DNA from 2 places in the Pantoea alhagi genome. Region 2 is predicted to be linked to the other one. Evidence: predicted binding sites of a transcription regulator. Region 2 holds the regulator's gene; the other holds the start of a gene.
What was found. Region 2 encodes PurR, which represses purine synthesis genes. Its sites were predicted from a motif close to CANGCAAACGTTTGCNTG; they were not measured.
Positions count from the first base shown of each region.

Region 1: a site for PurR is predicted at 3,008-3,025, ahead of cvpA (colicin V production protein). Genes of this name have one in related genera too.

Region 1 covers NZ_CP019706.1:2,861,852-2,877,552, forward strand. The annotation lists gene accD (acetyl-CoA carboxylase, carboxyltransferase subunit beta) at 1-856, shown strand, start outside; gene folC (bifunctional tetrahydrofolate synthase/dihydrofolate synthase) at 924-2,198, shown strand; gene dedD (cell division protein DedD) at 2,188-2,904, shown strand; gene cvpA (colicin V production protein) at 3,081-3,566, shown strand; gene purF (amidophosphoribosyltransferase) at 3,603-5,120, shown strand; gene B1H58_RS13415 (HD domain-containing phosphohydrolase) at 6,447-8,171, shown strand; gene B1H58_RS13420 (P-loop nucleotide/nucleoside kinase family protein) at 8,354-8,854, opposite strand; gene B1H58_RS13425 (Lrp/AsnC family transcriptional regulator) at 8,999-9,490, opposite strand; gene B1H58_RS13430 (AzlC family ABC transporter permease) at 9,704-10,378, shown strand; gene B1H58_RS13435 (AzlD family protein) at 10,375-10,671, shown strand; gene B1H58_RS13440 (glutathione S-transferase family protein) at 10,919-11,554, shown strand; gene B1H58_RS13445 (TetR/AcrR family transcriptional regulator) at 11,551-12,156, shown strand; gene B1H58_RS13450 (MFS transporter) at 12,307-13,500, opposite strand; gene B1H58_RS13455 (aldo/keto reductase) at 13,525-14,508, opposite strand; gene B1H58_RS13460 (LysR family transcriptional regulator) at 14,606-15,511, shown strand; gene B1H58_RS13465 (UbiX family flavin prenyltransferase) at 15,571-15,701, shown strand, end outside.
Region 2 covers NZ_CP019706.1:3,804,820-3,820,520, forward strand. The annotation lists gene anmK (anhydro-N-acetylmuramic acid kinase) at 1-208, opposite strand, end outside; gene slyB (outer membrane lipoprotein SlyB) at 496-963, shown strand; gene slyA (transcriptional regulator SlyA) at 1,013-1,456, opposite strand; gene sodC (superoxide dismutase family protein) at 2,022-2,543, opposite strand; gene B1H58_RS17955 (aldo/keto reductase) at 2,635-3,531, opposite strand; gene B1H58_RS17960 (DUF1289 domain-containing protein) at 3,602-3,871, opposite strand; gene eptA (phosphoethanolamine transferase EptA) at 4,045-5,679, shown strand; gene B1H58_RS17970 (TetR/AcrR family transcriptional regulator) at 5,718-6,308, shown strand; gene gloA (lactoylglutathione lyase) at 6,433-6,840, shown strand; gene rnt (ribonuclease T) at 6,942-7,637, shown strand; gene B1H58_RS17985 (Grx4 family monothiol glutaredoxin) at 7,702-8,037, opposite strand; gene B1H58_RS17990 (C40 family peptidase) at 8,396-9,214, shown strand; gene cydH (cytochrome bd-I oxidase subunit CydH) at 9,274-9,363, opposite strand; gene purR (HTH-type transcriptional repressor PurR) at 9,648-10,673, shown strand; gene punR (DNA-binding transcriptional activator PunR) at 10,709-11,617, opposite strand; gene punC (purine nucleoside transporter PunC) at 11,729-12,931, shown strand; gene cfa (cyclopropane fatty acyl phospholipid synthase) at 13,222-14,370, shown strand; gene B1H58_RS18020 (riboflavin synthase subunit alpha) at 14,433-15,080, opposite strand; gene B1H58_RS18025 (MATE family efflux transporter) at 15,305-15,701, shown strand, end outside.

The DNA of each region.
Region 1 (15,701 bases), 940 kb from region 2:
AAACATTCCTGAAGGGGTTTGGACAAAATGCGACAGCTGTGGGCAGGTGCTTTACCGTGCCGAGCTGGAGCGCAACCTGGAAGTTTGCCCAAAATGCGACCATCACATGCGTATGCATGCGCGCGAGCGCCTGCACAGCCTGTTAGATCAGGGCACGCTGGTTGAGCTGGGCAGCGAACTGGAACCGAAAGACGTTCTCAAGTTCCGCGACTCCAAGAAGTATAAGGATCGCCTGGCTGCGGCGCAGAAAGAAACCGAGGAGAAAGACGCGCTGATCGTCATGAAGGGCACGCTGCACAGCATGCCGGTCGTGGCCGCCGCGTTTGAGTTCTCCTTTATGGGCGGCTCAATGGGCTCCGTCGTCGGTGCGCGCTTTGTCCGTGCGGTAGAGCAGGCGCTGGAAGATAACTGCCCGCTGATCTGTTTCTCCGCCAGCGGCGGCGCCCGTATGCAGGAAGCGCTGATGTCGCTGATGCAGATGGCGAAAACCAGTGCAGCACTGGCGAAAATGCGTGAGCGCGGTCTGCCTTATATTTCTGTATTAACCGACCCGACCATGGGCGGCGTTTCCGCCAGTTTCGCCATGCTGGGCGACCTGAACGTGGCGGAGCCGAAAGCGCTGATTGGTTTTGCCGGCCCGCGCGTGATTGAGCAGACGGTACGTGAAAAACTGCCGCCGGGCTTCCAGCGCAGCGAGTTCCTGATTGAAAAAGGCGCGATCGATTTGATTATCCGCCGTCCGGAAATGCGCTATAAACTGGCAAGCCTGCTGGCGAAAATGCAGAATCTGCCTGCACCGCTGCCCGATCATGTTGATCAGCCGGACGAGCCGAAATCGGAAAGCCAAGAGGCCTGACAGATGATGGAAAGGCGTCTTACACGACGCCTTTCACCAATGAACCGTAACCTTGTGAACGGGATCCATGGAAAATCTTCACCTTCCTCAAGCCACGTCGCCTCTGGCCGCGTGGCTTTATTATCTTGAGCGTCTGCATACGCAGGCCATCGATCTCGGTCTGACGCGCGTTGAGCGCGTAGCCCGTACGCTCGATCTGTTAAAACCCGCCCCCTTTGTGTTTACCGTTGCCGGCACTAACGGCAAAGGCACCACCTGCCGCACCCTGGAGACGCTGCTGATAGCCGCCGGTTATCGCGTTGGCGTTTACAGCTCGCCGCATCTGCTGCGCTATACCGAGCGGGTGCGGATTCAGGGCGATGAACTGCCGGAAACGGCGCATACCGCCAGTTTTGCCGCGATTGAAGCAGGGCGCGGCGAAACCTCGCTGACCTATTTTGAGTTCAGTACGCTATCGGCGCTGCAGCTGTTTAAACAGGCGGCGCTGGACGTGGTGATTCTGGAAGTGGGGCTGGGTGGCCGTCTTGATGCCACCAATATCGTGGATGCGGACGTGGCGGTGATCACCAGTATCGCGCTGGACCATACCGACTGGCTGGGACCGGATCGTGAAAGCATTGGCCGCGAAAAGGCGGGCGTTTTCCGTGCAGGCAACCCTGCCGTGGTCGGCGAGCCTGACATGCCGCAGAGTATCGCCCAGGTGGCGCACGAAAAAGGCGCGCAGCTGTTGCAGCTGGGCCGCGACTGGCACTGGCAACCGCAGGAGAGCGGCTGGCGTTTTTGCAATGCCAGCATAACGCTGGAAAATCTGCCGCTGCCGCAGGTGCCGCTGCCTAACGCGGCCACCGCGCTGGCGGCGCTGAGCGCCTCAGGTCTGCACGTCAGCGAAGCGATTATTCGTCAGCATCTGGATAAAGCCGTGCTGCCGGGACGCTTCCAGACCGTGGCACAGCAGCCGCAGGTGATTCTGGACGTGGCGCACAATCCCCATGCCGCAGGTTATCTGGCCGCACGGCTGGCGCAGCTGCCGAAAACGGGGCAGGTGCATGCGGTAGTGGGCATGCTGCATGATAAAGATATTGCCGGTACGTTGGCATCTCTGACACCGCAGGTTGATCGCTGGTATTTAGCGCCGCTGGAAGGCCCGCGCGGGGCCAGCGCAGAGCAGCTGATGGCCGAGCTACAAACGGATCGGGCAATCGCCTTTGGTTCTGTTACCGAAGCATGGCAGGCCGCCATGCAGCAGGCGGCTGTACAGGATATTGTGCTGGTATGTGGATCATTCCATACCGTGGCACAGGTCATGGAAGCGATGGAAACGGAGAAGGGCAGTGGCAAGTAAGTTTCAGAACCGTTTAGTCGGCACGGTGATTCTGGTCGCCGTTGGCGTCATTGTATTGCCGGGCCTGCTTGACGGGAAAAAAAAGCATTATAAAGAGGAGTTTGCGGCGATCCCGCTGGTGCCGAAACCGGACGATCAGCAGGATAGCGATATGGTGCCGCCGGTCACGCAGTCGCTGCCATCCCAGCCGCCGGAAGGCGCTGGCGCGGCGATCGAAGGCGACAGTAATCGTCCGCAGCAGATGGGCGATAACGGCGCTGCGATACCGCAGCCCAACAGTGAACCATCGGTAGTCGCGCCGCCGCCAGTGGTGCAGTCGCCGCCACAAGTGAAAACAGAGCGACCGAAGCCGGTTGAGCAACCCAGGCCGAAGCCTAAGCCAGCAGAAATGCCGAAGCCGAAACCGGTAGAGACGCCAAAGCCGGTGGAAACGCCGAAACCGGCAGAGCAAACGGCTCCGACAGGGCAGGCCTGGATGGTACAGCTGGGCGCGCTGAAAAATGCTGCCAAGGTTAATGAGATTGTGGCGCAGCTGCGTCTCTCCGGCTATCGTGCCTGGACCGTGCCGTCAACGCCGGTACAGGGGCAGATTACCCGCATTTACGTTGGTCCGGATGCCTCAAAGGCTAAAATGCAGGCTGCGGTAGGCGAACTGAAAAGTATCTCTGGCCTGGGCGGCGTGGTTAAACCTTACAGCGCACGCTAAAGAGCCCGCGCAGCAGGGGATCCCGCACGGGGATTGCCGCTGCGCCTGCTCCCGCTGCGGTTTTTTTATTCGCTTTTTTATTTTTATGGGATGGGGAAAACGCTACGCAAACGTTTTCTTTTTCTGTTAGAATGCGCCCCGAACTGGATGCAGGGGCACTGTCGCTGGAAGAGTTCATGGTCTGGATAGATTACGTCATCATTGGGATTGTTGGTTTTTCTGCTCTTGTCAGCCTGATTCGTGGGTTTGTTCGGGAAGCTTTATCTCTTATCACCTGGGGATGCGCATTCTTTGTTGCCAGTCATTACTATCCCTTCCTTGCTGTCTGGTTCACCGGGTTTGACGATCAGCTGGTGCGCAACGGCATTGCCATCGCCGTTCTCTTTATTGCTACCCTGATTGTCGGAGCAATAGTGAACTATGTGATTGGCTCGCTGGTCGAAAAAACGGGTTTGTCGGGAACCGACAGAGTACTGGGTGTCTGCTTCGGGGCGCTGCGCGGCGTGCTGATCGTTTCAGCGATGCTGTTCTTCCTCGATACCTTTACCGGCTTTTCCAAAAGCCCGGACTGGCAGCAGTCTCAGCTGATTCCTGAGTTCAGTTACATCATCAGATGGTTTTTTGACTATCTGCAAAGCACGTCGAGTTTTTTACCCCGGTAATCGCGCCGGGTGTGCGGCCAATGAGGATATGACAACATGTGCGGTATTGTCGGTATCACCGGTTTTATGCCGGTCAACCAGTCGATTTATGACGCGTTAACGGTGCTTCAGCACCGTGGGCAGGATGCCGCAGGCATTTGTACCATCGATGCGCTGAACTGTTTCCGTCTGCGCAAAGCGAACGGGCTGGTCAACGATGTGTTCGAAGCTCGCCATATGCAGCGTTTGCAGGGCAATATGGGCATCGGTCATGTGCGTTATCCTACCGCCGGTAGCTCCAGCGCGTCCGAAGCGCAGCCTTTCTACGTCAACTCCCCGTACGGTATTACCCTGGCCCACAACGGTAACCTGACCAATGCGCACGAGCTGCGTAAGCAACTGTTTGAAAGCGGCCGCCGTCATGTGAATACCACCTCGGATTCGGAAATTCTGCTGAATATTTTTGCGCAGGAGCTGGATCGCTGCCCGCATCACCCGCTGGAAGCCGATGATATTTTCTCTGCCGTTGCCGCCGTACATCAGCATGTGCGCGGCGCCTACGCCTGCGTGGCAATGATTATCGGTCACGGCATGGTCGCCTTCCGCGATCCTAACGGTATCCGTCCGCTGGTAATGGGCAAGCGTGAGCTGGCTGAAGGTCGCACTGAATATATGGTGGCTTCGGAAAGCGTGGCGCTGGATACGCTGGGCTTTGAGTTTCTGCGCGACGTAGCGCCGGGCGAAGCGGTGTATATCACCGTTAACGGTCAGCTCTATACCCGCCAGTGCGCTGAAAATCCGCGTAATAACCCATGCCTGTTTGAATATGTTTATTTTGCTCGCCCGGACTCTTTTCTGGATAAGATTTCGGTCTACAGCGCCCGCGTACGTATGGGCACCAAGCTTGGCGCGAAAATCGCCCGCGAATGGGAAGACCTGGATATTGACGTGGTGATCCCGATCCCGGAAACCTCTACTGACGTGGCGCTGGAAATCGCCCGCATCCTTGATAAGCCTTACCGTCAGGGCTTTGTGAAAAACCGCTATGTTGGCCGTACCTTTATCATGCCGGGTCAGCAGCTGCGTCGTAACGCAGTGCGCCGTAAACTGAATGCCAACCGTGCTGAGTTCCGCGATAAGAATGTGCTGCTGGTGGATGATTCCATCGTGCGCGGCACCACGTCAGAACAGATCATTGAGATGGCGCGCGAAGCGGGCGCGAAGAAGGTTTATCTGGCTTCCGCCGCACCGGAAATCCGTTTTCCGAACGTCTATGGCATCGATATGCCGAGCGCTACGGAACTGATCGCACACGGTCGTGAAGTGGAAGAGATCCGTCAGCTGATTAAAGCCGATGCGCTGATTTTCCAGGATCTTGATGATTTGATCGAAGCGGTACGCGAAGAAAATCCGGATATTGAGCAGTTTGAATGCTCGGTCTTTAACGGTATCTACGTCACGAAAGATGTCGATCTGCAATATCTGGAATATCTGCAATCGCTACGTAATGACGATGCCAAAGCGCTGGCGCGTCAGAACGAGGTGGAAAGCCTCGAAATGCACAACGAAGGTTAAACTTCTTTGCGGGCCGGTTATCCGGCCCGCAGCTTTTCTGTTACAGACGACAATGCTCGTCAACAGCCAGATTGCTGCCTCCATCTGTACCTCATTGTTGTTTATCTCCTGCTTGTTTATCGCGTTCGTCGGTTATTAGGGCAGGTTGAGCCGTATTGTTAAAGGCTACAGGCATCAAACCTGAGCTGTTGAGCCTGCCTCTGATTCCCACTATTCCTTCCTTTAACCGTGATTACGGACCGGGATGCTCACCCCATTAAAAAAATATACATAGATTTTATTAATTGGTTCTGTAGGTTACATTACCTTGCTGAATTTTCCCGCATGGTAGTATTAGCCCGTAGATAAAACATAATTACAGCCACTGCCTAAACCCATTGTCAATAACAGCAATTAGCTAACTATATTGAGTTATTAAAACGTAAAGCGGCCTTTTTATAATAATAAAATAGCCATTTAATTACTTAAGCCAAATTTTAATTACAGTTTTATTTTTAATGTGTTTTCTCTGACAAATAAAAAGAGATGAGCATCTCTAAATGGCACAGCAGTCTTTTATTTAGATGTGATCATTTACAGGCTAAAGAATTTCAAACTATAAGAAAAAGATATGGGTTAAATAAATATGATGTCGTCAGGCTGTAATTTTTCTTACCTGAATCATAAAATTAAAATTTTTCAATTACAGAGTCGAAGTATTACTTTCGCTAATATTCATACCATCACAACAGTAAGGTTAATTTTTAATTAAATAACTGATATTTAGAGTTAAAAGATAAAATAACACCTCATTTAACTAATGAGGTGGCTGGTTTTACCGCCTGTCCCGGCAATAAGCGTTTTAGTTTAACTTATTGTTATATATATACTTTATCTGTTATGCATATTAACTTGAGTTTAAAGTAAAATAAAGTAAAGTAAGTATCAAGAAAGTTTTCAACGGTTTTTATTATAACGCCTTGTATTATATTGTTTTATTACAACAGGCATCAAATCAGCTATTTTATTAAAACTATTGCACCTCATATAAAAATAATATATATATTTCCCGTCGAATAAATTTATTTATTCAGACTTGATTATGTTTTTTAAAGGGAACTACATTCTTAACATCACTGTTCTTTGACTTCGGCTTTTTCGGGTCACTTATTTTGAGCAAGCAGTCTTAAAAAAGAATGTACCAGGGAATTGATAGTAGAAGCGCCTTGCACCTGATAACAGGTATCAAAGTACCATCTACCTAATAATAGGTATAAATCATATCTGATGCCAGATAACTGGCATTTCGGGCAACTCCTTTTAAATTTAATGCCAGGTGTTTATATTATGACTCAATATGCTTCTCCTTCATCAAATATCATTCGTTCGCTACTTCAGCATACACACTCTCTGTCTGTTTATGCCGAGGACATGCCCTATGCGTTAAAGGCTGAAATTTCTGAGTTCAACCTGAATACCGGTAACATGAGCCTGGAAGTGGAGTATGGCGGCTCGAATATTGAAAAATATCTGACCAGTGACGGCCTGATTTTTGATATCGAAACGTTGAAAGGTTCGCCCACCACTGAACGGGAGACCTATAGTCTTAGTAATATCCCTGCCAAACTGCACAAGACGAACAGCATGTTGTATCGTCTGGATTTTCAACTGCCTGATACTATTTTTTCTAACGATGATGAAGGCACTATCCGTGTTCCTTTTATTCTTGGTATGCAGGCCCGCGCCCACGTTGAAGTCTATCCACACGAACTTAACGTTCCTGGACGGTTGCGTGAATTATCTGTCAACTGCTGTATGGTCGAAGTAGATCTGGTTGAGAGTATTGCGCTGGACGTTGGCCTGGCGATCCCTGGTATTACGCTGGAGTTTCCTAATGGCGAAAGCTTCTTTGCCGAAGGCAGGATTCGCCATATACGGCCTTTCGGTAATCACGGTTATGCTGCGGTTTATATTAACTTTATCAATCTCTCGTCATCTCAGTTGCAGACGCTGTTTCACTTTGTCAATGAAGCGGAGAGAGAGGCTTCATATCGTATCGGTATGAGCGGCAAGCTGATTTTCAAGTCTCCTCTGTTTATTCCGGGTCATAAGGAATTAAAGATGTTAAAGCTGGCAGCGATTGAACGTGAAAAACGCGCACGCCATATTCCGATGGAGAGTGACGTCATTAACGTGGCGCACCAGCTCCAGGCCGGGTTGATGTATCTTAAATCCCGGAGTCAGTTCTCTATTGAAGTCTTTTATGGCTGTGCCGATGGCTTACTCAGCCTGGTGAGACGAGACCGTAAAGCTTTTCTCTGTGCCCTGTCGGTATTGTGGAATAAGCCAGAATGGGTCAGGCATGCGGTACAGGTCGCCGGTAAACTGGCTGATATGCTGCTGCTGCGTAACCCGAATCACCCACAGGTGCGTGAAGCTGTGCTGGGTGCGTTAATGCACACTATGGGTAAACCCCTGTTACTGAGCGCAAGCCTGCCTTCGCTGAAACTCTCGATGAATCCGGCCCAGAAGGATATCCTTCGCGGTCATGTGGGAGAGCTTATCCGGAAACTGCCAGAATCAGGCTGGATGCCGGGCCCGGTTTGCCGCGATGTGATTGAGAATGCTAACGAGCGTTTGGATGGGACAGGCTACCCGGCGGGCAAGCGCGGCGAGCAACTTTCGGAGCTATCGCGGCTGGTCTCAGTGATCAAGGCGATCAACAAGCTGGAACATCCACGTAATGATATCCCGGCACACTCGCCGCTGGAGGCTTACCGCCAGATAAATGAAGCGGGAAGCGCCTATGAAAAAGCGGCGCTTATTGAATATGTTCAACTCTACGGGCCATCGCCGATTGGAAGCCTGGCCAAATACGCTGGGGGTTTTCTGGCATGGGTGATGGATACTGACAGTAAGGGTGCTCCTGTTAAAATACATGTTATCAAGGATCTCCGTTTTCCTGATTCCAATATCAGCAGTGTGATTTCGCAAAGTGATATTTCACAAATTGGTAAGCTGGAAAAAATCGTTACGCCTGCAGATTCTGGTGTTACGCCGCCGGTTTACTAATCAGGCTGCTTTATCGCGATTATTGATTGATGGGCTGCCAGAGAGTTATGTATATCGAAGCAGCCTGTGTAAATTATCGCTGGCAAAAAGATTTTGCCAGTTTTACAGGAGCAGTACTTGCCAACAAAATAAACAGCGCAACGCAATACCGCCTGCCAAAGATTCATCTGACGGCATTGAATTTAATGGTATTCAATAATGCGGAAGCCTTCTTTTGCGGCTGGCTCAACAAAAAAATGGGTTATCCGTTCGAATTGTTCATCCGTTGCTGAAAAATTATGCGAGCCTGCAGCATTGCGGGCGCGTAAACGAGACTTACAGACTTCATCAGGAACGTTGAGATAGTGCAGGTAATGCTCAGCACCAGACTCTATAATGATGCTCATCATCCATTCACGATTCGCCAGCGTATTAGCCGGAAAATCTAAAACAATGCTTACTCCCGCCTCAAGTAATGAAACCAGGTGCGGTTTCATTGCCTCTCTCAGTTTTAGTGAGTACCGGACATAATCTGCAACAGACCGCATTTCGTCAGCATAGAGTGCCGCCAGCCATTGATCTTCACTAATCATCACTGTACCGGGCGATGTGGCTAATTTCGCTGAAAGCGTGGATTTTCCTGACGCGATTTTTCCACATAAAAGATGTAGCGTGGCTTTTCTGGTCTGGGTAGCGGTGGTCATGGTTTACCTCACTGGACAGGGATGTGTTGTATGACGCTGAACAGCTTTGATGATTTTCTGAAACTGCGGACACTGCATGTGGCTGGGCGCGCTACAGTTCGCCATGTGACGTAGCCCGTCGCGTACTTTTGTCAGACGCTCCAGTTATTTAAAATAGCGTTGTTCGCTTTTGGTGACATTTGCCGGTATTTCCAGGAGGGGATCCTGTATGACCGTTTTCATGATCATAGTGGAGGTTAGCCGCATGACCCCGGGGAGAGCCGACAGTTTTTCATCATAAACTTTCTGAAAGTCATCAAGGTCTCTTGTCAGAATCTGCAGCATAAAACCAGGATCGCCAAATAACCGGTGCGCCTGCACAATTTGCGGGACTTCCTTTACGGCTTTTTCAAACAGTGCCACCGACCAATTGGTATCTTCACGCAAAGTAACAAAGATAATTGCTGAAAAGTTGAGACCGATTTTGCGGGTATTAATCTGCGCACGATAGCCACAAATAATGCCTGAGTCTTCCATCGCCCGTACACGGCGGTGACAGGGAGACAAGCTCAGCCCGACGCGTTCAGCAAGGGCAGTAACAGATAAACGCCCGTCTTTTTGAAGTTCAGCAAGGATCTTCCGGTCTGTTTTATCCAATGAGCATTTCCTTCCACAAACTTGCCAGAGTCGGGGTTATTTTGAAAACACATTCTAACAATAGCCGGGTATTGTTTCTATCCGGTTTGTTAACAGAGTCCGGCCATTAAGTTGAAGGCGACGTGTCGCCAGTCCGCCTGGATTCAATAATGTTTCAAAAGGTCACGTAACTTTATGCAACAACCCATATCCCAGGACTCGTTCGCTCAGGGAATGAAAGATGCTCTTCCGCTGCTGCTCGCGATTGCTCCTTATGCCGTTATACTCGGTGCGCAGGCATCCCGTACCGGGCTAAGCACACCGGAGCTGGGCCTGCTGACCGGCCTGAACTTTGCCGGTGGCTCAGAGTTTGCTGCCATTCAGCTCTGGCGCGACCCGCTACCGGTGCTGACCATCATTCTGCTCACCTTTCTTATTAACAGCCGCCACATCATCATGAGCGCTGCGCTTACGCCCTATCTCAGGCATCAGCCCCGCAGAAAGGTGTTGCCGGCACTGTTCTTTATGGCTGATGAGGGTTGGGCGGTAACCTATTCCCGCACGCTTAAAAATGCGGCTGTCATGCCCGCCGATAAATGCCTTAACCTGAGCTATTTTATGGGCGCATGTTTTCCCTTCTGGCCGGTGTGGCTGGGCTTCTCCGTAGTGGGTGCGCTTGCTGGCCCTGCTCTTGGCAATGTGGAAATGTATGGCTTCGCTATGGCTTTTCCCGCCACGTTTATTGTGCTGCTGAGGGGAATGTGGAAAGGCTTCAGAGCGGCCCGTCCCTGGATGATAAGTCTGGCTGTGGCCGCCGTGGTGTATCTGATATTTCCGGGTCACGCTTATGTGCTGGCGGGTACGTTCAGTGGCCTGCTGGCGGCATGGTTTTGGGGAGATAAAGCATGAACACGGCTGCGTTATTCACTATTGCTGGCATGGCTATCGTGACGTATCTGACAAGAGTTCTGGGGTATCTTATGTTGCGTAACCGCCATCTTAATCTGCGTGCCCGAAGCGTTATGGAAAGTGCGCCCGGCTGTGTGATGGTGTCTGCTATTGCCCCTTACATGGTATCAACGAATCCGGCGATGGTTATAGCCATGCTAATTACAGTGGGCTGCGCTATCCGGCTATCGATGCTGCCGACACTGTTAATTTCCATCGCCTCACTCGGCATTTTGCAGATTGTACTGGGTTAAGGCAGTGATTTAATACGGCCTAATCTGGCTGTCATTGAGAGCTATGCCATTCATTTTATTCATTATAAAAAATACCTTTTCGTGCCATCTGCGTTCTTGCAGCGAGATATTTTAAGCGGGGGATGCGATGAATAGTAGAAATGACCATACATCCGCAAAAGTTTACTTAAATAGTATACGAACCGGTTCGTAACTTTTATATTGCTGAAAGGCGCTTCATAAAGTTGTTCGGCTGGAGAAAACCAACATGACACATTTTACACTTTATGGACGAGGTGAGTCGGGAAACACCTACAAAGCAGCCCTGATGCTCAATCTGTGTGGCCTCCCGTGGACACCACAATTCGTCAATTTTTTCAATGGCGCATCAAAGGCTGAATTTGCCCTCTCAGTCAATGAAATGGGCGAGATCCCGGTCCTTGAATTCGATGGAAGACGGCTGAGCCAGTCGGGTGTAATTCTGGAATATTTGTCCCGTTTTACAGGAAGGTTTGGCGCTGAAAATGAGATTGAGCGTCTTGAGATCCTTCGCTGGCTGTTATTTGATAACCACAGATTTTCCAGTTATTACGCGACCCTGCGCATGCTGGTAGGTCTCCGTAAAAGCGGCGAGTCAGAAGTCACAAAATTTTTGCGAATGCAGGCGGAAAATGCCTTCGCGACTGTGGAGAACCATTTGAAAGATCGAGAATTCATTGTAAGCAACAGGCCCACAATCGCGGATATTTCCATGGCCGGTTACGTTTATTTCACAGACGACACAGGAATACGCTTAGAAAGCTATCCTCAGACCCGCGCCTGGGCACAACGCCTGACAACCTTGCCGGGATGGGCTCATCCCTATGATCTGATGCCGCGAGCCATTCAGCAGGGATCTACATGAGCGTTAACCCAAAAAGTCGCAGCCCGGGTCGGCCCCGAAGTGAGGCATGCAGGGAAGCAGCGCTTCGTGCGGCCATCGAACTTCTGGATGAGCTGGGCTTTGCCGGGCTTTCAATCGATGGGATCGCTGCACGGGCCGGGATAGGTAAACGTACTATTTACAGATGGTGGTCGACTAAAGGTGCTGTTGTCATTGAGGCATTTTTAACTCAGATTTCGCCCAGAATTGTTTTTCCCGTAACCAATAATCCCGTTGAGGATCTTATTGCTCAACTACGATCTGTGGTTGCTGCCTACATCGGAAAAGATGGCAGAACGGTGCAACAGCTTCTGGCACTAGGGCAAGCCGATGAACACGTATTAAAAGCATTTGCTGAAGGTTACATCGAACCCCGGCGGCAGGCTGCGCGAGAGGCTCTGTACAGAATATTAGGTGCTGATACTGTAGACCGAATCGATATTGAAGAAGTAATCGATAGTATTTACGGGCCGATTTTCTATCGGCTGCTTGTGCAACACAGAGAACTTGATGAAGATTTCATCGAAAGGCACGTAAGAATTTATCTGTCAGGCCTGAGCAAGGAAATTATGCCTGAATCATAAAGCTTAAAAAACGGCCCGCTATTCCCTGATGTTATGGACTTAAATCAGGCGGCTTTCCCTTTCTGTCATCAGCTCGCGTTGGCTGTCTCATTATAATATGTGCTGAAAGAGGTTTAACGGGGCCTTTTCAGCGGCAAGCCCCGTCAAAACTTAATCTTCTGTCGGCAGAGGCAATAGCAGTATCGGGAGCAGACCGAGCAAAATCGCCGCTGATGCCGTCAGCAGCACACCTTCAATTGATGTGAAGCGCAGGAGCAGGCTTCCCGCCAGCGCACCTGAGCCAATCGCCACATTAAAAATAGCCACATAAATTGCCGAAGCGGCCTGCGCGGCAGCGCCAGCCAGCCGTAACAGCCACGTTTGAAAGCCGACAAAAATTACCGCAATGCCTGTTCCCCAGCCCAACAGCAGTAATCCAGTTACAGCCGGATGCTCCTGTAAAGGCAAGATGGCTAACAGCGCAACGGCGGCAGCCGCCATGATTAATGCTGTAATCGCCAGACCTTTCAAATGACGATCGATAAGCTTACCTGCCAGGACATTGCCAACAATACCCGCCAGTCCGAATACCAACAGCAGCATGCTTACCAGAGGGGCAGGCAAGCGTAAGGTTTCTGACAACAAGGGTTCTATCCAGGTAAAGGCTGCAAAATGAGCGGTAATCACACAGGCAGTGGCGAGATAAAGCTGTAAAAAAGTGCGCTGCGTTAAGAGCGCTGACAGCGCACGCAGCCCGATCGGAAATGCTGCACGCAGAGGTGGAACGCTGCAGGCGATAACGCAGGCGGTTAACAGAGCAATCACGGCAATAATAATAAAGGCGCTGCGCCATCCCGCCACGTTCGCCAGAAAATTAGCCAGCGGCACGCTTGCCACACTGGCGGCGGAAACCCCGCCAAAAATAATTGCGGTCGCTAATCCGAGGCGGGCAGGCGGAACCAACTGGGCGGCAACGGTGCCGATCAATGCCCAAAAAGCACCATGAGCCAGCGCGCCAGTGATGCGTGCCGCCAGCAGCAGATTGAAAGAACTGGCCCAGGCGACGGCAAGGCAGGATGCTGCCAGAACCAGCATCATGCCGGTCAGCAGCATATGGCGCGGAACGCGCTGCGGCAAAGCCCCGGAAAGCAGTGCGGCCACCGCTGCCACCCAGGCATAGGCCGTGACGATGATCCCGGTACCGGCCTGAGACTGGTTAAAATCCTGCGCCAGCGCTGAGAGCAGGCCAATCGGGGCCAGTTCGCTGGTCACAATAGTAAAAGCGCTAATGCCCAGCGCCACCACGGCCAGCCAGCTACGCCAGCTCTGTATGGCTGGCTTCTCAAGAATTGCGGTTCTGCTCATATCGGGTTCCTTTTCTTAAGTTGCTTACGCATCAAGACCTTTCATGCCTTCTGCGGTATAACGTTCGCCAGCTACCGGTAATGCCGTCACCGCCTCCCGTAATGCCGTTAGCTCTTGCGGGCTTAAGGTTACCCTGAGCGCCGCCGCATTCTCCTGCAAATGCAGGGGATTACAGGTGCCGGGAATGGGAATAATGTCTTCTCCCTGCGCCAGCAGCCAGGCAAGGGTAATCTGGGCTGCGGTACACGCTTTTTCTGCCGCCAGCGCAGCGATTACTTCAGCAAGCGGCCGGTTCCTGGCGATATTTTCCGGCTGAAAACGGGGCAGGCTGGCGCGGAAATCGCCGGGCGCAAAGGTTGTCGTTGGCTGAAAACGACCGGTTAAAAAGCCGCGTCCAAGCGGAGAGTAGGCCACCAGTCCGATACCCAGCTCCCGACAGGTCGGCAGCACTGCGTTTTCTACCTCGCGTGTCCAGAGGGAATATTCCGTTTGAAGTGCCGCCACCGGATGAACCGCATGCGCCCGTTTTAGCGTGGCTGCACTAACTTCGCACAGGCCGATATGGGCAATTTTCCCTTCACGCACCAGCTGCGCCAGCGTTTCCATTGTCTCTTCCACCGGCGTTGCGCTATCCAGACGGTGAACGTAATAGAGGTCGATCTGCTCAATGCCTAAACGTCGCAGCGAAGCTTCACAGCTGCGGCGGGCATAGTCCGCACTGTTATCGATATGGCGACGGTATTCCCCCGGCTGGCGCACAATGCCGAACTTGGTCGCAATTTTTATCTGTTGCCGCCGGGAGGCCAGAAAGCGACCAATAATCTCTTCGTTGTGGTAAGGACCATACATATCTGCCGTATCGAAGAAGTTAATTCCGCTATCCAGCGCCTGTTCCAGTACGCGCAGCGAGGCGGCGTCATCGCGCGGCCCGTAGAATTCGCTCATTCCCATGCAGCCCAGGCCCAGTGCAGAAACCTGCAGATTTTTTGTCAGCTGTCGTTGTTGCATTTTTGCTCCTCCTGTTGGTTGCAGGAAGTATCTGCTTTTCTCTATTGGCAAAGTAGCGTTAAAATCGGCGTTCCGTTTTCCATTTTTGAAAAACAAAATGTACGCCTCTATTCACTGGGATGATGCCCGGATATTTCTTGCCGTTGCCCGCTGTGGCACCTTAAGTCGTGCTGCAGATGAACTGCGCATCGGGATCGCCACGCTGTCGCGCCGTCTGGATCGGCTTGAAACCGCGCTGGGCGTACCGCTTTTCAGCCGCCATCAGACCGGCTATCGGCTGACCGATGATGGCGAAGCGCTGCTGGAACGGGCTGAAGCGCTGGAACATGCCGCGCTTGCTTTTGGCGAGGCGGCGCAAACCCAGGGCAAGGTGGCGGGAGTGGTAAGGCTGGCGACGGCGGAAAATCTGGCGAACCCGCTGATTATCCCTTCGCTGGGGGCGCTTTTCACCCGGCATCCTGAACTACGGGTAGAGGTCATCAGCGGCCTGGAAACGGTAAATCTGCACCGGCGCGATGCCGATTTGGCAGTACGTATGGTGCGTCCGGAAGCGGGTAATTTAACGATAAAACGTGTAGGCACGCTGGGCTTCGGCCTGTACGGGTCAGCCTCTTACCTGACCACCCGGCGCTTCGATAAAGAGAACGCTGCTTTTGAGCATGATGATTTTATTGGCTGGGCGGAAACGCATCATCATCTGCCTGCAGCAAAATGGCTTTTACGTACCTTGCGCGGGCGTCCCTGCCGGCTGGAAACCAATACGCTGTCGGCGCAGCTTTCCGCCGCCGTTGCCGGGATGGGTTTAGCGCTGCTGCCTCATTTTCTGGCGCAGCGGGCAGGGTTGCATTGTCTGCTGGAGGAGCCGGGCGTTGAGCAGCCGGTGTGGCTGGTAATGCATGCCGATCTGGCGCATTCGCGTCGGGTCAGGGTGGTTGCCGATCACCTTATTCATCTTTTTGCTGCACAGGCAGAGGTGCTGAAGGGCGTCGCATTAACGGTTTGATTGTAATCCTGGAGGCGGGCGTCCAAACTTAACCTCCCACCAATAAGGAAAGTATTTTCATGAAAAGAGTGATCGTTGGCATTTCCGGCGCCAGCGGCGTCATTTACGGCGTTCGCATGTTGCAGCTCTTAAAGCCGCTGCCGGAAATTGAAACGCACCTGGTGATGAGCAATGCCGCCCGCCAAACGCT
Region 2 (15,701 bases):
CAAGACGGGTATCCAGCTGCCCCAGCTGCGACAGCGTCAGGTTTTGCCCCTGATTGATCGCCAACAACTGCTGGCGTATCGCCTGTGGCACCGGATGGTAATAGCTCGCCTGTTGCGCCACCATTCGTTCATCAATCGCGGCTAACACCACATCCACGCCATCCAGGCTGGTGCCGGACATTACGCCAATATAGCGTCCCGATTTCATCAACTGACCTTACTTCCGCTCTGGAAGAGAATTCAAACAGCCCTCAGCCTGGCAAAAAAGGCTGGGTAATTCTATGATTAATTGTTGTTTTTCATGTACGACCCGACGCTTTTACATTCAGGCATGATTTTTTGCTGGCGTAATTGAATCTTTGTTTATCTGATACGGTTTATGCTCAGCCCTCGTCTTTTTTTCACTATTTTAAAACAGGCGTAGGTTCTGCCGTATAATTAGGTCATCTGTGGCTGCTTTAGAGTGCAGTCAACAATCATGAAAGGAGCTTTATAATGATGAAGCGTTTATTAGTTGTGGCGCTGGCAGGCATGACGCTGGCAGGCTGTGCTAACACGGATACGCTTTCCGGTGACGTGTACAGCGCTAACGAAGCTAAACAGGTGCAAAGCGTAAGCTACGGAACGCTGGTGTCCGTTCGCCCGGTTAAAATCCAGGGCGGTGATGACAGCAACGTTATTGGCGCTATCGGCGGCGCAGTACTGGGCGGCTTCCTGGGTAATACGGTAGGCGGCGGCACTGGCCGTAGTCTGGCGACTGCAGGCGGCGCAGTACTGGGCGGCGTGGCTGGTCAGGGCGTTCAGGGTGCAATGAATAAAGCGGACGGCGTTGAGCTGGAAATTCGTAAGGATGACGGCAACACCATTATGGTGGTACAGAAGCAGGATGCCAGCCGCTATTCTGTGGGCCAGCGCGTGGTGCTTGCCTCAAACGGCAGCCAGGTGACCGTTTCTCCGCGTTAAATCCTGTCGCGCAAAAAACCGACGCATCGCGTCGGTTTTTTATCGCTTGTTACTCGCTTTTCTTTTGCAGTTCGGCAATGTTTTTTTCCAGACGGGCGATAAGCGTAATCAGCTGCTCAACTTCGCGCTTCGAAATACCCGCTAAAATATCATCACGCGTGGCGTCAATGACATGCTCCACCTGCTGGATAACCGGCTCCGCTGCTTTTGTTAGCTTGATGCGTTTCGCCCGTCGGTCGTTAGCGCAGGTACAGCGCATAATCAACCCTTTCTCTTCCAGCTGATCGAGGGTGCGCACCAGCGAAGGCTGTTCAATGCCGATAGCTTTAGCCAGCTGAATTTGTGACTGATGCGGGGGTAATTGATGAATATTATGCAACGTAACCCAATGCGTTTGCGTCAGTTCCAGCGGTTTAAGACGTTGATCGATCAGCGCACGCCAGATGCGCACTAAGCGTGCTAAATCCGTTCCTAATGGCGTATCCAATTTCATCTCCTTATAATTAGCTTGCTAGCAATCAAGCGTGATTTTAGTCTATTCTGCGAGTTTAACGGGCAAAATACAAATTCAGCACGCGGTGTAACGGGCGTTGGTTTCTGATTTCAACACCTTGCATCTCTGGGTGAATGAGGCTCGCTTGTTTGGCCTATCCTGCTGTTTAACAATCTTTTTCAGATTTTCACCTGGCCGACCAGACGCTGTGGTTCAGTTAATTACCGTAAACGCGGAAGTCAGAATGATCTACGTGACTGGCCGGTGCTGTATCAGCTCATCAATTTGCCTTGATCGCCCAGGATGGATTTGCTGTAGCCGATCGGGGCGTTAAGCGGCCAAACCAGGAGTTATTACACCGTCACGCACGGCACATTCAGATATGCCGTCCCGGTCATCATGCCGGGACAGACAGTTACAGCAATGGGTATCGTCTCAAAGCATCGATAAAGTAGGCTGTTCAGGCTATTGCCCGGTAAACCTGGCGTGTTGACGGCAACAGACCCCGGGTTCGACATAAAATCTGCCCGATCCGAAAATCAGGCATGGCAGTATCAACCAAAGCTTACTTAATAACGCCGCAGGCGTAACGCGCGCCACCGCCGCCCAGCGGCTGCGGGTGATCGCTGTGATTATCGCCGCCCGCATGCACCATCAGCGCCTTACCGGAAATGTCACTGATTTTTTTCAGACGCGGTGCCAGTACGGGATAGGTGGCATCACCGTCGGCGTTGACATACAGCGCCGGGAGATCGCCCAGATGACCTTCTCCCCATGGACCAAGGTGGCTGCCGCTGTTCTGCGGATCAAAGTGGCCCCCCGCCGCGCCAGCCGGCACCGTTTTGCCGTCGGTAGTGGCAGGTTCACAGCTGCCTTTGGCATGAACATGGAAGCCATGAATGCCCGGCGGTAGCTGTTTGAGATTAGGCGTAAACGTCAATCCATAGGCCGTTTCGTCAATCTTTACCGTGCCGACAACCGCGCCGACGCCCTCTTTGGTTACGCTATGCAGCGTCACCTCTTCGCTGGCTGCCTGCGCGTAGCCACATACCAGCAGCGTTAACGCTGCCAAACCGTGATATTTCATCTAACCTCCTGCAGATTAATGTCAGCTTACCTTTCCAGCCTGGCTGAAAATCACGTATAAGCTGAACAACGCAGCGTTTTTTTGCGTTTCTTTACGGCACATCATAACCCAGCGCAGCTTTCCGAATACGGAACCACTGCTGGCGGCTAAGCTGCAATGAAGAGGCCTTTTGTGCGGCGCGCACCCGCTCTATTTTACCCGAACCAATAACCGGCAGCGGCGCAGAAGGCAGGCGCATAATCCAGGCATAAACCACCTGATCCGGCGATTCGGCCCCCGTTTCTTCGGCAACGGCCTGTAGCTCAGCACGCAGCGGCGCGAACTTATCTTCGCTGAACAGACGCCCCCCGCCGAGACAGGACCAGGCCATCGGTTTAATGCGTAGTTGCTGACATTGATCGAGCGTGCCGTCCAATAGCGTATCCTGACAAAGCGGAGAAATTTCCACCTGATTAGTCGCCAGCGTAAAGGGTAAGCGTGACTGCAACAGTGCAAATTGCGCTGGCGTAAAATTGGACACACCGAAATGGCGCACTTTACCGCTCTGATGCAGCGCGCTGAAAGCTTCCGCCACTTCGTCCGCATCCATTAACGGATCGGGACGGTGAATCAGCAGCAGATCGAGGTAATCGGTAGAGAAATGGCGTAAGGAGGTTTCTGCGCTGCGGATAATGTGGTCACCATCGGTAATATAGTGGCCCAGCGCATTTTCTGGCCTGGCGGTAGTGGCGATGCCGCACTTGGTTACCAGTTCCAGTTGGTGACGTAGCGAAGGCTGCAGGCGCAGCGCCGCGCCAAAAGCGGCTTCACACTGATAATCACCATAAATATCCGCATGATCGACGGTGGTAATGCCCAACGCCAGATGCTGCTCAATAAAGCTGGTCAGCTGCTGCGCGGACATTTGCCACTCCATCAACCGCCAGTAGCCCATCACCAAACGGGAAAATTCTGGCCCCTGCGGCGCGATACACACTCGTTCTGTCATTTTTTCACCTTTGCGACTAACGTTTCAGGCCGCAGTATACGCTGACGTCAGAGAAAAAAAGGGAAAGATATCAAAACAGTGACGGTTGTTGGGGTTCTTCGGGTGAAGCGGGTTTTTCGCTGCGATGCAGCCGTAACCAGCGCTGCCGACAAAGGCGCAACACTTCGCGCTTGCGCGCATCGCTGTATTTCATCCAGTTAAACCGCTCTTCACGGCTGCGCAGGCAGCCACGACAGTATCCGCGTTCATCGGACTGACAAATACCGCGGCACGGGCTTGGCACCGGGAAAAATTCAAGCTGCTCTGCCACATCGCCTCCTGAGTCATTGTCTTCTTTCATTCAAGACAGCTTCAGGCTGGAGCGCAAGCCTGTTCAGAAAATTCATGCTATCTGCCAATAAGCCAGCATCTGTGTCTTGCGGGGGGATAGCGGCTCCTTTGTTAGTCCACGTTAAGGTTTTACTAAGGTTTTTAAAATAGTCTGCGCGAAACTCCTCCACTTTTATTTTGATTATGCAGATGCTGAAAAAAATACGCTGTAATGATTCTGTGTTTCTTATTGGTTGCACCCTGTTTTTTACTTTTATTCTTAACGCGCAGTTTATTATTCGTGCGGCAGAAAGAACGCCTCTCCTCCGTTTGCACGATTATCTGTTCCTCGCCACCATTCCAGTGGTGCTGTTTTGCGCTTTTATGGTGGTTTTTAATCTGTTGGCATTGCCCTGGATCCGTAAGCCGCTGCTGATTATTTTGCTGCTGTGCGGCGCGGCGGCAAATTACTTTATGTATAGCTTCGGTACGGTTATTGACACCAATATGGTGCAAAACGTTTTTGAAACGGATTTACAGGAGGCCTCTGCCCTGCTTAGCCTGCGCTACGTGCTCTGGCTGCTGGTACTGGGCGTTATACCTGCGTTAGTGATAAGTGCCACCCGCATCACGCGGACGCGCCCGTGGTGGTTTACGCTGGCGAGACGGGCGTTATGGTGTGTCGGCTCCATCCTGGTGATTTTGCTGATAGCGGCGCTGATGTATAAAGACTACGCCTCTCTGTTTCGCAATAACAAAGGGCTGGTGAAAATGGTAACGCCAGTAAATGTAGTCAGCGGCGTCATTCACTATGCCGACGATCGCTGGTTGCAGGGTAATCAAGATCTGGTGCGCATAGGCCAGGACGCCCATAAAGGTCCACTGGTCAAAGCAGCCGGGAAAAAGACGCTGGTTATTTTTGTGCTGGGCGAAACGGCGCGTGCGGAAAACTTTTCACTTGGTGGCTACAGCCGTGAGACCAACCCCAAACTGAAACAGCAGCAGGTCATTTACTATCCTCACGCCAGCTCATGCGGAACAGAAACCGCTATTTCCGTGCCCTGTATGTTTTCAGGCATGACGCGTTCGCAATATAACGCTAACCTGGCGCGACATCAGGAAGGGCTGATGGATGTACTGGCACATGCTGGCGTCAACGTGATGTGGCGCGAGAACGATGGCGGCTGTAAAGGCGCCTGCAACCGTATTCCACATACCGATATGACCTTATGGAAACTGACGGATATTTGCCACAACGACTACTGCCTGGATGAGGTTCTGCTGCACCGTTTATCGCATTATATTGATAGTCTTAAGGATGACTCGGTGATCGTGCTGCATCAAATGGGCAGCCACGGCCCCGCCTACTATTTACGTTATCCTCCGGCTATGCGACAGTTCACTCCTACCTGCGACAGTAAACAAATCCAGGATTGCGATCATCAGGCATTAGTAAACACCTATGATAATTCGCTGCTTTACACCGACGCCATGCTGAGCGATACCATCGATCTGTTAAAGTCTTATCAGGATCGTTTTAATGTGGCGCTGATCTATCTTTCGGATCATGGCGAATCACTGGGCGAACACGGTATGTATCTGCACGGTACGCCTTATCTGTTTGCTCCCAGCCAGCAGACGCATATTCCTTTCCTGCTGTGGCTCTCTTCCGATTATGCCCGGACTTATGGCGTTGATGAGTCCTGTCTGCGCCAGCATGCGCAGCAGGATGAGGTTTCACAGGATAATGTTTTCCATACGCTGCTGGGCATGGTCAACATTCAGACTGCGTTGTATCAGCCCCGTCTTGATTTGCTTAAGGTCTGTCAGGCGCATTAGGGTTGCATTAGACCAACTGGTCTATTACCCTGAGCCCTATGAGTAAATCGATCCGACATGATACCCGTGAACAGCTGCTCGCCATTGGCGAGCAGCTCTGTTTGCAACGTGGCTTTACCGGCATGGGCCTGAATGAATTGCTCAGTCAGGCCAGCGTGCCGAAGGGATCGTTTTATCATTATTTCCGATCCAAGGAAGCTTTTGGCGTCGCCATGCTTGAGCGCTATTTTAGCGCTGTGCGACGTAGCATGCTGATCTGGTTTGATTCACCTGTGCCGCCGCGCCAGCGTCTGCTTGACTATTATCGTCAGGCGGAACAGCGTTTTCATGAAACCGGCCATATTGAAAACTGCCTGGCGGTTAAAATCTCTGCCGAGGTTTGCGACCTGTCAGAAGAGATGAGAGTAGCGCTGGAACAGGGAGCCGCAGCTCAAATAGCAATTCTGACTATGACGCTGCGCACCGCTGTTTTGCAGGGTGAAGTTCGCCTTTTCTGCCCGCCTGAGGCTATGGCGCAAACGCTTTATTCTCTCTGGCTGGGTGCCAGCCTGCAGAGCAAAATAGGGCGCGATGGCAGTGCGTTAACGCATGCGTTTCAGGCAATTTTACAGCTCTTGCCGGAAAGTTAATAAAAAAACCTGTTTTCAAGAAGACCGGTCTACTCATTATTGGCCGGAACTCCCGGTTGGCCACAGGCGGCTATACTAAGCTTTTTTGACCGTCATCGGATGATGACACCTTTTGGAGACTATTATGCGCTTACTTCATACCATGCTGCGCGTTGGCGATATGCAACGCTCACTTGATTTTTACACCCGTGTGCTGGGCATGCGTCTGCTGCGTGAAAGCGAAAACCAGGAGTATAAATACAACCTGGCGTTTGTAGGCTATACCGACGAAAGCGAAGGCGCAGTGATTGAGCTGACCTATAACTGGGGCGTTGATCAATATGACCTTGGCAACGCCTATGGGCATATCGCGCTTGGGGTAGACGATGTTGCCGCCACCTGCGAAAGAATTCGTCAGGCTGGCGGTAAGGTGACCCGCGAAGCTGGCCCGGTGAAAGGCGGCAGCACCATTATCGCCTTTGTAGAAGATCCAGACGGTTATAAAATCGAACTGATTGAAAACCAACATGCCGGTCATGGCCTCGGCAACTAAGTTTTCAGGGCGCCTTCCGGCGCCCTGCTTTTCCCCGCTGCTGCAACCCCTGCGGAAATTTGCCATAATGCGCGCTGCATTTTTTCGCCAATGAGATCCTGATGTCTGAATCGAAACAACTGAACGCTTTATCTGACCGCTTCCGCGGGTTTTATCCGGTAGTTATTGATATTGAAAGCGCCGGATTTAATGCCAAAACCGATGCACTGCTGGAAATTGCCGCCGTTACATTGAAAATGGATGAAGATGGTTGGTTACAGCTTGACCAGACGCTGCATTTTCACGTAGAGCCTTTTGAGGGCGCGATTCTGCATCCGGAGGCGCTGGCGTTCAATGGTATCGATCCTGATAATCCGCTGCGCGGCGCGGTTAATGAATATGATGCGCTGCACGCTATCTTTAAGCAGGTGCGTAAAGGCATGAAAGATCAGGGCTGCAACCGCGCCATCGTCGTGGCGCATAACGCCAATTTCGATCACAGCTTTATGATGGCTGCCGCCGAACGGACTGCATTAAAGCGTAATCCTTTTCATCCTTTCGCCACCTTCGATACCGCCGCCCTGAGCGGGCTGGTGGTTGGCCAGACGGTGCTGGCGAAAGCCTGTAAGGCGGCGGGCATCGCTTTTGATGCCAGTCAGGCGCACTCGGCGCTGTATGATACTGAGCGCACTGCCGAACTGTTTTGCGAGCTTGTCAACCGCTGGAAACGTCTGGGCGGCTGGCCGCCGCTGCCGGTGGCCGATGAGCAGCCAGTGGATGAACAACCTGTCGATGCAGAAATCAGCGACAGCGAATAAGCGCTCAACAGCCGTAAAAAAGGGTGCCTGAGGCACCCTTTGTGGTTTAATGCGGGATAACAACTTATTCCGCTTCTTTATATTTTTCTGCAGTTTCTTTGATCAGCGTCTGCAGTTCGCCGCGCTGGAACATTTCGATTACGATATCGCAACCGCCAACCAGCTCGCCATCTACCCACAGCTGTGGGAAGGTCGGCCAGTTAGCATATTTCGGCAGTTCAGCACGGATGTCAGGATTTTGCAGAATATCCACATAGGCGAAGCGCTCACCGCAGGCGGAAAGCGCCTGGACCGTTTGCGCAGAAAAGCCGCAGCTTGGTAACTTTGGCGAGCCTTTCATATAGAGCAGAATCGGATTTTCTGCGATCTGGCGTTGAATTTTTTCAACAGTACTCATAATTGCCTTCCTTAAATAGCATGCTTCGTGTCTATTGATTGTAGCGACTGTAGCGGGTTGCTGAAAACGACATTTTCTGTAAGGTTAAATAATGCTGGTTATTGTACCGGTTTATCAGGCCAAAATAACATCAGCCTGGGCGATTTCCTCAGCGAGGATTAATACCTGGCAATAAATTTGCTGAGATAAACACCTGACTATGCTTATTTTTACATCTGTATGCATTTAAAGTTTATTTGATTAAAAAAGGCTTTATCTTTTCGGAAAAAGTTCGATTAGAATTGCCCATCAGGAGTCTGCCCTGTGTGGCAGAAATAAGATTAACCTTGCGCTATCACTGCGCTTTGAGTGTAACCACACCATGCGTTTATTGATTACGCTTTTTATGCTGGCCATGGCTCAACTGTTTTTCAACGTTGCCCATGCCTCACCGCAGGCCCCGGTAAAGGCCAGCCAGCATAAAGTTGATAAAAAAGCCGCCCGTGACGATGACCGCCGCAAGCGTCGGACGGTAAAAACAATCAGTAAAAAAAACCGTACGGCCAGCGTTGAAAAAAACAAAGTAAAGAAAAAAAGCAAACCGGCCGCCGTTGCCGCAACCAGCGTAAAAAAAAGCCGCGCATCGGTGAAAACCACCAGCGTGAAAAAAAGCAGCCTCAAGAAAATCAGCAGCAAAAAAGGCTTGCAGCGCTATGGTCGCCAGCGTGGCGATAAGAAAACGGCAGCGGCCAGGCGGGGGCCGCTGGAGATGAGCAAAGCGCACCGTGAACGCTATCAAAAAGCGCGTGAAACCGCGATGAACAAACTGATGAGCCAGTTAGGAAAGCCCTATTTATGGGGAGGCACCTCACCCCATACCGGCTTCGACTGCAGCGGTCTGGTCTGGTATGCCTATAAAGATGTGGTGAAATTCAAGATCCCCCGCACCGCGAATGAAATGTATCATCTGCGTGATGCGGCCCCCATTAACCGTGAAGCGCTGGAAAAAGGCGATCTGGTGTTTTTCCGCATCAATAACCGTGGCGCAGCCGATCACGTTGGCGTCTATCTGGGCAATGGTCGTTTTATCCAGTCGCCGCGTACCGGTAAAGATATTCAGATTAGCCAGCTTAGTGATGATTACTGGCAGCGGCACTATGTTGGCGCGCGTCGCGTTATGACGCCGCGCACCATTCGCTAACGCGTTGCGCAACAAAAAAGCCTGTCTCATGACAGGCTTTTTTATACTTCGCGCGGCGCTCAGTGCATAACGGCAGTGAAGCTAAACGCCATAATCATCAGCAATGCCACGACGGTAGTACCTATTGATAGTTTTAAATCGGTGTTCATCTGGCCTCTCCTTTACCCACATAAATTGTAACGTTATAGATTTTCCCATACTCCCTGGTAAAAATCTCGTTTTCTTTGCGCCAGCTTGGTAGAATCCCCGCCTTGCGTTGCGCAACGACAAAAAACCACCGTTGGCAGCCCTTTTTTAAAGACGTCCCGCCAGTCAGACGTACCTCAGCCCGCATAATGACAACCTCAACGCGCGCTGAATAACGCTATGTGGACGCAAACGATTAACATTAGCCTTATCAAAATATTAGGATAGGCGCAGGAGTATCTTTTTAATGGCAACAATCAAAGATGTCGCGAAGCGTGCCGGCGTTTCCACCACCACGGTATCGCACGTCATCAATAAAACCCGTTTTGTCGCGGAAGAAACCCGTGAGGCCGTGTGGGCAGCCATCAAAGAACTACACTATTCGCCCAGTGCGGTCGCACGCAGCCTGAAGGTTAACCACACTAAATCGATCGGTCTGCTGGCAACCTCGAGTGAAGCGCCCTATTTTGCTGAAATTATTGAAGCGGTAGAAACGCGCTGTTTCGCCAGTGGCTATACCCTGATTTTGGGCAACGCCCATAACGATCTACAAAAACAGCAGGCTTATCTGTCAATGATGGCGCAAAAGCGCGTGGATGGTCTGCTGGTGATGTGTTCTGAGTATCCTGAAGCACTGCTGAAAATGCTTGAGGAAAACCGCAATATTCCCATGGTGGTCATGGACTGGGGCGAATCCCGCGGCGATTTTACCGATACCGTGCTGGATAACGCTTTCGAAGGCGGCTATCTCGCCGGGCGCTATTTGATTGAGCGCGGTCATCGCGATATCGGCGTGATCCCAGGTCAGATGGAACGTAATACCGGTAGTGGACGCTTTGCCGGCTTTGTAAAAGCGCTGAATGAGGCCAACATCCCGGTACGCGAAGAGTGGATTGTACAGGGTGACTTCGAACCTGAGTCAGGCTATCGCGCCATGCAGCAAATTCTGGCGCAAAAGCAGCGCCCTACCGCCGTGTTCTGCGGCGGGGATATCATGGCAATGGGCGCGATTTGTGCAGCGGATGAAATGGGGTTGCGCGTGCCGCAGGATATTTCGGTTATCGGTTACGATAATGTGCGCAACGCTCGCTATTTTACCCCGGCGCTGACTACCGTCCACCAGCCCAAAGAGCAGCTGGGCGAAACCGCCTTTGATATGCTGCTGGACAGAATCACCAGCAAACGCGAAGAGCCGCAAACCATAGAGGTTCATCCCACGCTGATTGAACGTCGCTCCGTCGCCGACGGCCCTTTCCGCGACTATCGTCGTTAATGCGATGGCTCAGAAAACCTCCTTTTCTGAGCCTGTTACTCTTCACGCAGCCATTCCCGGTTGATTGTTTCCGTATCGCCAAGATAGTCCAGCAACCAGCGCAGTGCAGGTGAATCGCTTTGCTCCGACCAGCTGACGCAACAGAAGCTGTCGGGGAACGGCACCGGCAGCATCAGCTCCGTTAGCTGCCTGGCTTTAAGCAGCGGCGCGGCAAAATGACCGGGAACCATGCCCACGCACAGCCCGGCACGCAGGCAATCAAACGCGCTTTCCCAGTCCGGCACTACCAGGCGACGCTGATTATCCAGTGTCCAGGTAGTGCGCCGGGGCAACGCGCGGGAAGTATCCTCCAGCACCAGCGACGGCCATGGGCGAATATCATCCTCCTGTAGCGCAGTGGTAATGCTGGCTAGAGGATGATCAATGCTAACCACACAACGCCAGTTCAGCGCGCCCATATCGCGGAAGGCGAAGCGCCCTCCCACCGGGATCGCCTGTGTCGCGCCGATCGCCACATCAACCCGTTCATCCGCCAGCGCATCCCAGACGCCGTTAAAAACTTCCGGCGTGATCAGCAGCTCCATATCCGGAAAATGTCGGTAAAAATCGAGCACCAGCTGGCGGGTACGCTGCGGCTTAACGATGCGATCCACAGCAATGCTTAACTGCCCGCGCCAGCCGTTCGCTACCTGCTGGCACTGGCGTCGCGTGGCCAGCATTTTTTTGATAACAGCCCGCCCTTCACGAATAAAAAGCTCTCCCGCCTCCGTTAATACCACGTCCCGATGACGTCGTTCGAAAAGCGGCACCGCCAGCCAGGATTCCAGCTGACGAACCGTATAGCTGATAGCTGAGGGTACACGATGTAACTCTTCGGCGGCGGCGGAAAAGCTGCCATTGCGTGCTACGGCATCCACCACTTCCAGTGCATATTCAGACCACATTTTTTGCCTGCAAAAATTTTGATATCAATCGGCAAATTTTAGCGTTTCACATTCAGAAAAACATCCTTTACCCTCGCGCCGTCTGTTCACCTGCTTATAAATGAGAAAGAGATGTCTGCTTCAAAAGGATTTATGCTCTATCTGGCGCTACTCAGCACGCTGGGTTTTCTGGCCACCGATATGTATCTGCCTGCGTTTACTGCCATGCAGGCGAGTTTTCACACTTCCGCTGGCGTGATTAGCGCCAGCCTGACCGTGTTTTTAGGCGGCTTTGCCTGCGCTCAGCTTTTGTGGGGACCGCTTTCCGATCGTTATGGTCGTCGGCCAATATTGCTGTTGGGCCTTGCGCTGTTTGCGCTGGGCTGCGCGGGCATGCTGTGGGCGGATGCCACCTGGCAGATGTTGACCCTGCGCTTTATTCAGGCGGTTGGCGTATGCGCGGCGGCGGTAAGCTGGCAGGCGCTGGTTGTTGATCGCTATCGGGGCGCACAGGCGAATCGGGTTTTTGCCACCATTATGCCACTGGTAGCCCTGTCGCCGGCGCTGGCGCCGCTACTGGGTGCCTGGCTGCTCAGCCATTTTTCATGGCGCGCGATTTTTCTGGCGCTGTTTCTGGTTACGCTACCGCTGCTGTTTGCCACAGCAAACCTGAAAAAAACCACGCCCGCTTCCGATCCATCGCGGCAACGCAGCGGTTTTTTCCGTCTGCTGGCGTCTCGTATCTATAGCGGCAACGTGCTGATTTATGCTGCCTGTTCCGCCAGCTTTTTCGCCTGGCTGACCGGCTCGCCCTTTATTCTGCACGATCTTGGCCTCACGCCTGCCGATATTGGCCTGAGCTATCTTCCACAAACCGTCGCGTTTCTGGTCGGCGGCTTTGGCTGCCGTTCGGCGCTGCAGCGCCGTAGCGGACGTACGCTCTTGCCCTTCCTGCTGATTTTTTATGCGCTAAGCGTTGCTGCGCTGTTTATGGTATCGATTAGCGGTCAGGTTACGCTCTGGGGTTTATTAATTCCTTTTTGCGGCATGGCGTTGGCAAATGGCGCGATTTATCCCATCGTGGTGGCTAACGCCCTGCTGCCTTTCCCGGATGACACAGGTAAAGCCGCAGCGCTGCAGAACTGTTTACAGCTGGGTCTCTGTTTTTTCGCCAGCCTGGCCGTCTCATCCTGGTTGACGCATCCATTATTGACCACCAGCACGGTTATGCTGTCGACCATTCTGCTGGTGGTGGTGGGTTACGCTTTACAGTACGTTGCGCGCCACAGCGCTGCGGGCACAAAAAAGAGCGCCCGCTCTTCTCTTAGCGATTAAACCTCGCGGCTTCAGGCATAGTTAGCAACCTAACTATTAGCCGTTGTATATTGCCTTGCGGGAGCATATACTCCTTGCAAGGCAGTGACTTATAATAATCAGCGTGCTTTTTCCCGGTCATCCTGCGCTTTTCAGGCGACAATGTCGTACCTGGCCGGGCTTTCATTCAGTTTCAATCCTCTGTTTAACGTCGGATATCTGGCACACGGTCTTCCGTGAGATTTCTCACAATCCTGAGAAATTGACTATTCTCTTTCTCAGGTTCGTATCACACAGGTGATGGAGAAGCTATGAGTTCATCGTGCATAGAAGAAGTGAACCTGGAGGAAAACCATTGGTATCGTATCGTCCATGAAATGCTGGAGATGGCTGATATTGAGATCAACGGTAACCGCCCCTGGGATATTCAGGTAAAGAATCCTGACTTTTTTAAACGGGTTTTACAGGAGGGATCCCTTGGCCTGGGCGAAAGTTATATGGACGCCTGGTGGGATTGCGAACGCCTTGATATGTTTTTCCATCGCGTTCTGAAACACAAATTGGATCAACAACTCCCTCATCATTTTAAAGATACCTTGCGGATTGCAGCAGCGCGCCTGACCAATCTGCAGTCAAAAAAACGCGCCTGGATGGTAGGCAAGGAGCACTACGATTTAGGCAACGATCTTTTTTCGCTGATGCTTGATCCCTTCATGCAATACTCTTGCGGCTACTGGAAAACAGCCCAAACGCTGGAAGAGGCGCAGCAGGCGAAGCTAAAAATGATCTGCGAAAAGCTTGCACTGAAACCGGGCATGAAGCTGCTGGATATTGGCTGCGGCTGGGGCGGGCTGGCTGAGTTTGCCGCACGTCATTATGGCGTCACGGTCGATGGCGTCACGATTTCTGCCGAACAGCAGAAAATGGCCCAGCAGCGCTGCGAAGGGCTGGACGTGAATATTTTGCTGCAGGATTATCGCGACTTAGATAACCAGTACGACCGGATCGTTTCGGTAGGCATGTTTGAGCATGTTGGCCCTAAAAACTATGCCACCTATTTCAACGTGGTCGATCGCAATCTCAAACCGGATGGTCTGTTCCTGCTGCATACTATTGGCGCGATTAAAACCAATATGGATGTCGATCCCTGGATTGATAAATATATTTTCCCCAACGGCTGTTTGCCGTCAGTTCGTCATATTGCCGAAGCCAGCGAACCGCATTTTATTATGGAAGACTGGCATAATTTCGGCGCTGATTACGATACCACGTTAATGGCATGGTATGAGCGTTTTCTGGCGGCGTGGCCACAGCTTGCGGAGAAATATGGCGAGCGTTTTAAACGCATGTTCACCTATTATCTCAACGCCTGTGCTGGCGCGTTTCGTGCACGTGATATTCAGTTATGGCAGGTGCTATTTAGTCGCGGCGTCGAAGGCGGATTGCGCGTACCCCATTAACGGTATGTCGGGCAAATAAAAAACAGGCAACCCTGTTGCCTGTTTTTTTATGGTGTGCCAGCTTATTCCGCGTGGTTTTGCAGCGTGGTCGCCAGCGCCGCGTCACGTTGCGCCAGTACGCGTTCCACCGTATCAACAATCGCCTGTGTATGCGGATCAATTTCAATATTGACCCGCTGCCCCAGCCTTTTTGCGCCCAGCGTGGTACGCATCAACGTCTCAGGAATAAGATGGACGCAAAATTTAGTTTTAGTGACATCGCCTACGGTCAGGCTGATGCCATCAATACCGATAAAACCTTTGTGAAGGATATATTTCAGTAGCGTGCTGTCCTGCGGTTTAAACCAGATCTCACGGTTATTTTCAGCATTAATGATTTTGCTGATTTCTGCCGTGGTCATAATATGACCGGACATCAAATGACCGCCAATTTCGTCGCTGAACTTCGCCGCGCGCTCAATATTTACCGTATCGCCCGGCTGTATATCGCCAAGATTAGTAATGCGTAACGTCTCTTTTACCAAATCGAAGCTGACCCGATCGCCATTAATTTCCGTTACGGTCAGACAGCAACCGTTATGCGCTACCGACGCGCCCAGCTCCAGGCCCGGTAATAACGCCTGCGGCATTTTAACAATATGAGTGCGAAAGTTAGTTTTTTCTTCAATGGCAACCACCTCTGCGGTGCCCTGCACAATTCCGGTAAACATAGATCGGCCTCAGTGAGTTTTTGCTGATATTAACATACTCTCCAACGCAGAGCAGGCCGGCAAAAGCGTGAAAAGCGCCACCCGGGTACCATAAAATGCGGTTTCCTTCACCGTCTGATGTGGTTATGATCCTGCACCAGCGTTGTGCATCATTATCTAATCTTAATTATCCTGTTCCTCTGGACACTATCTATTCATTTCTTAAAACATAAAAAGGTGTATACGTGCAGAAGTATCTGACAGAAGCGCGTCAATTACTGGCTCTTGCCATTCCGGTTATTCTGGCGCAGGTTGCGCAAACAGCTATGGGCTTTGTTGATACCATTATGGCGGGATCGGTTAGCGCGACCGATATGGCCGCCGTTGCGGTCGGCACCTCAATCTGGCTGCCCGCTATCCTGTTTGGTCACGGACTTATTTTAGCCTTAACGCCGGTGGTGGCGCAGCTTAACGGCTCCGGACATCGTGAGCGCATCGCCAGTCAGGTGCGTCAGGCTTACTGGCTGGCAGCGATGGTCTCGGTGCTGATTATGTTTGTGTTGTGGAACGCCGGTTATATGATCCATGCAATGCACGATATTGATCCCGCTTTAGCTGATAAGGCGGTGGGTTATCTGCGTG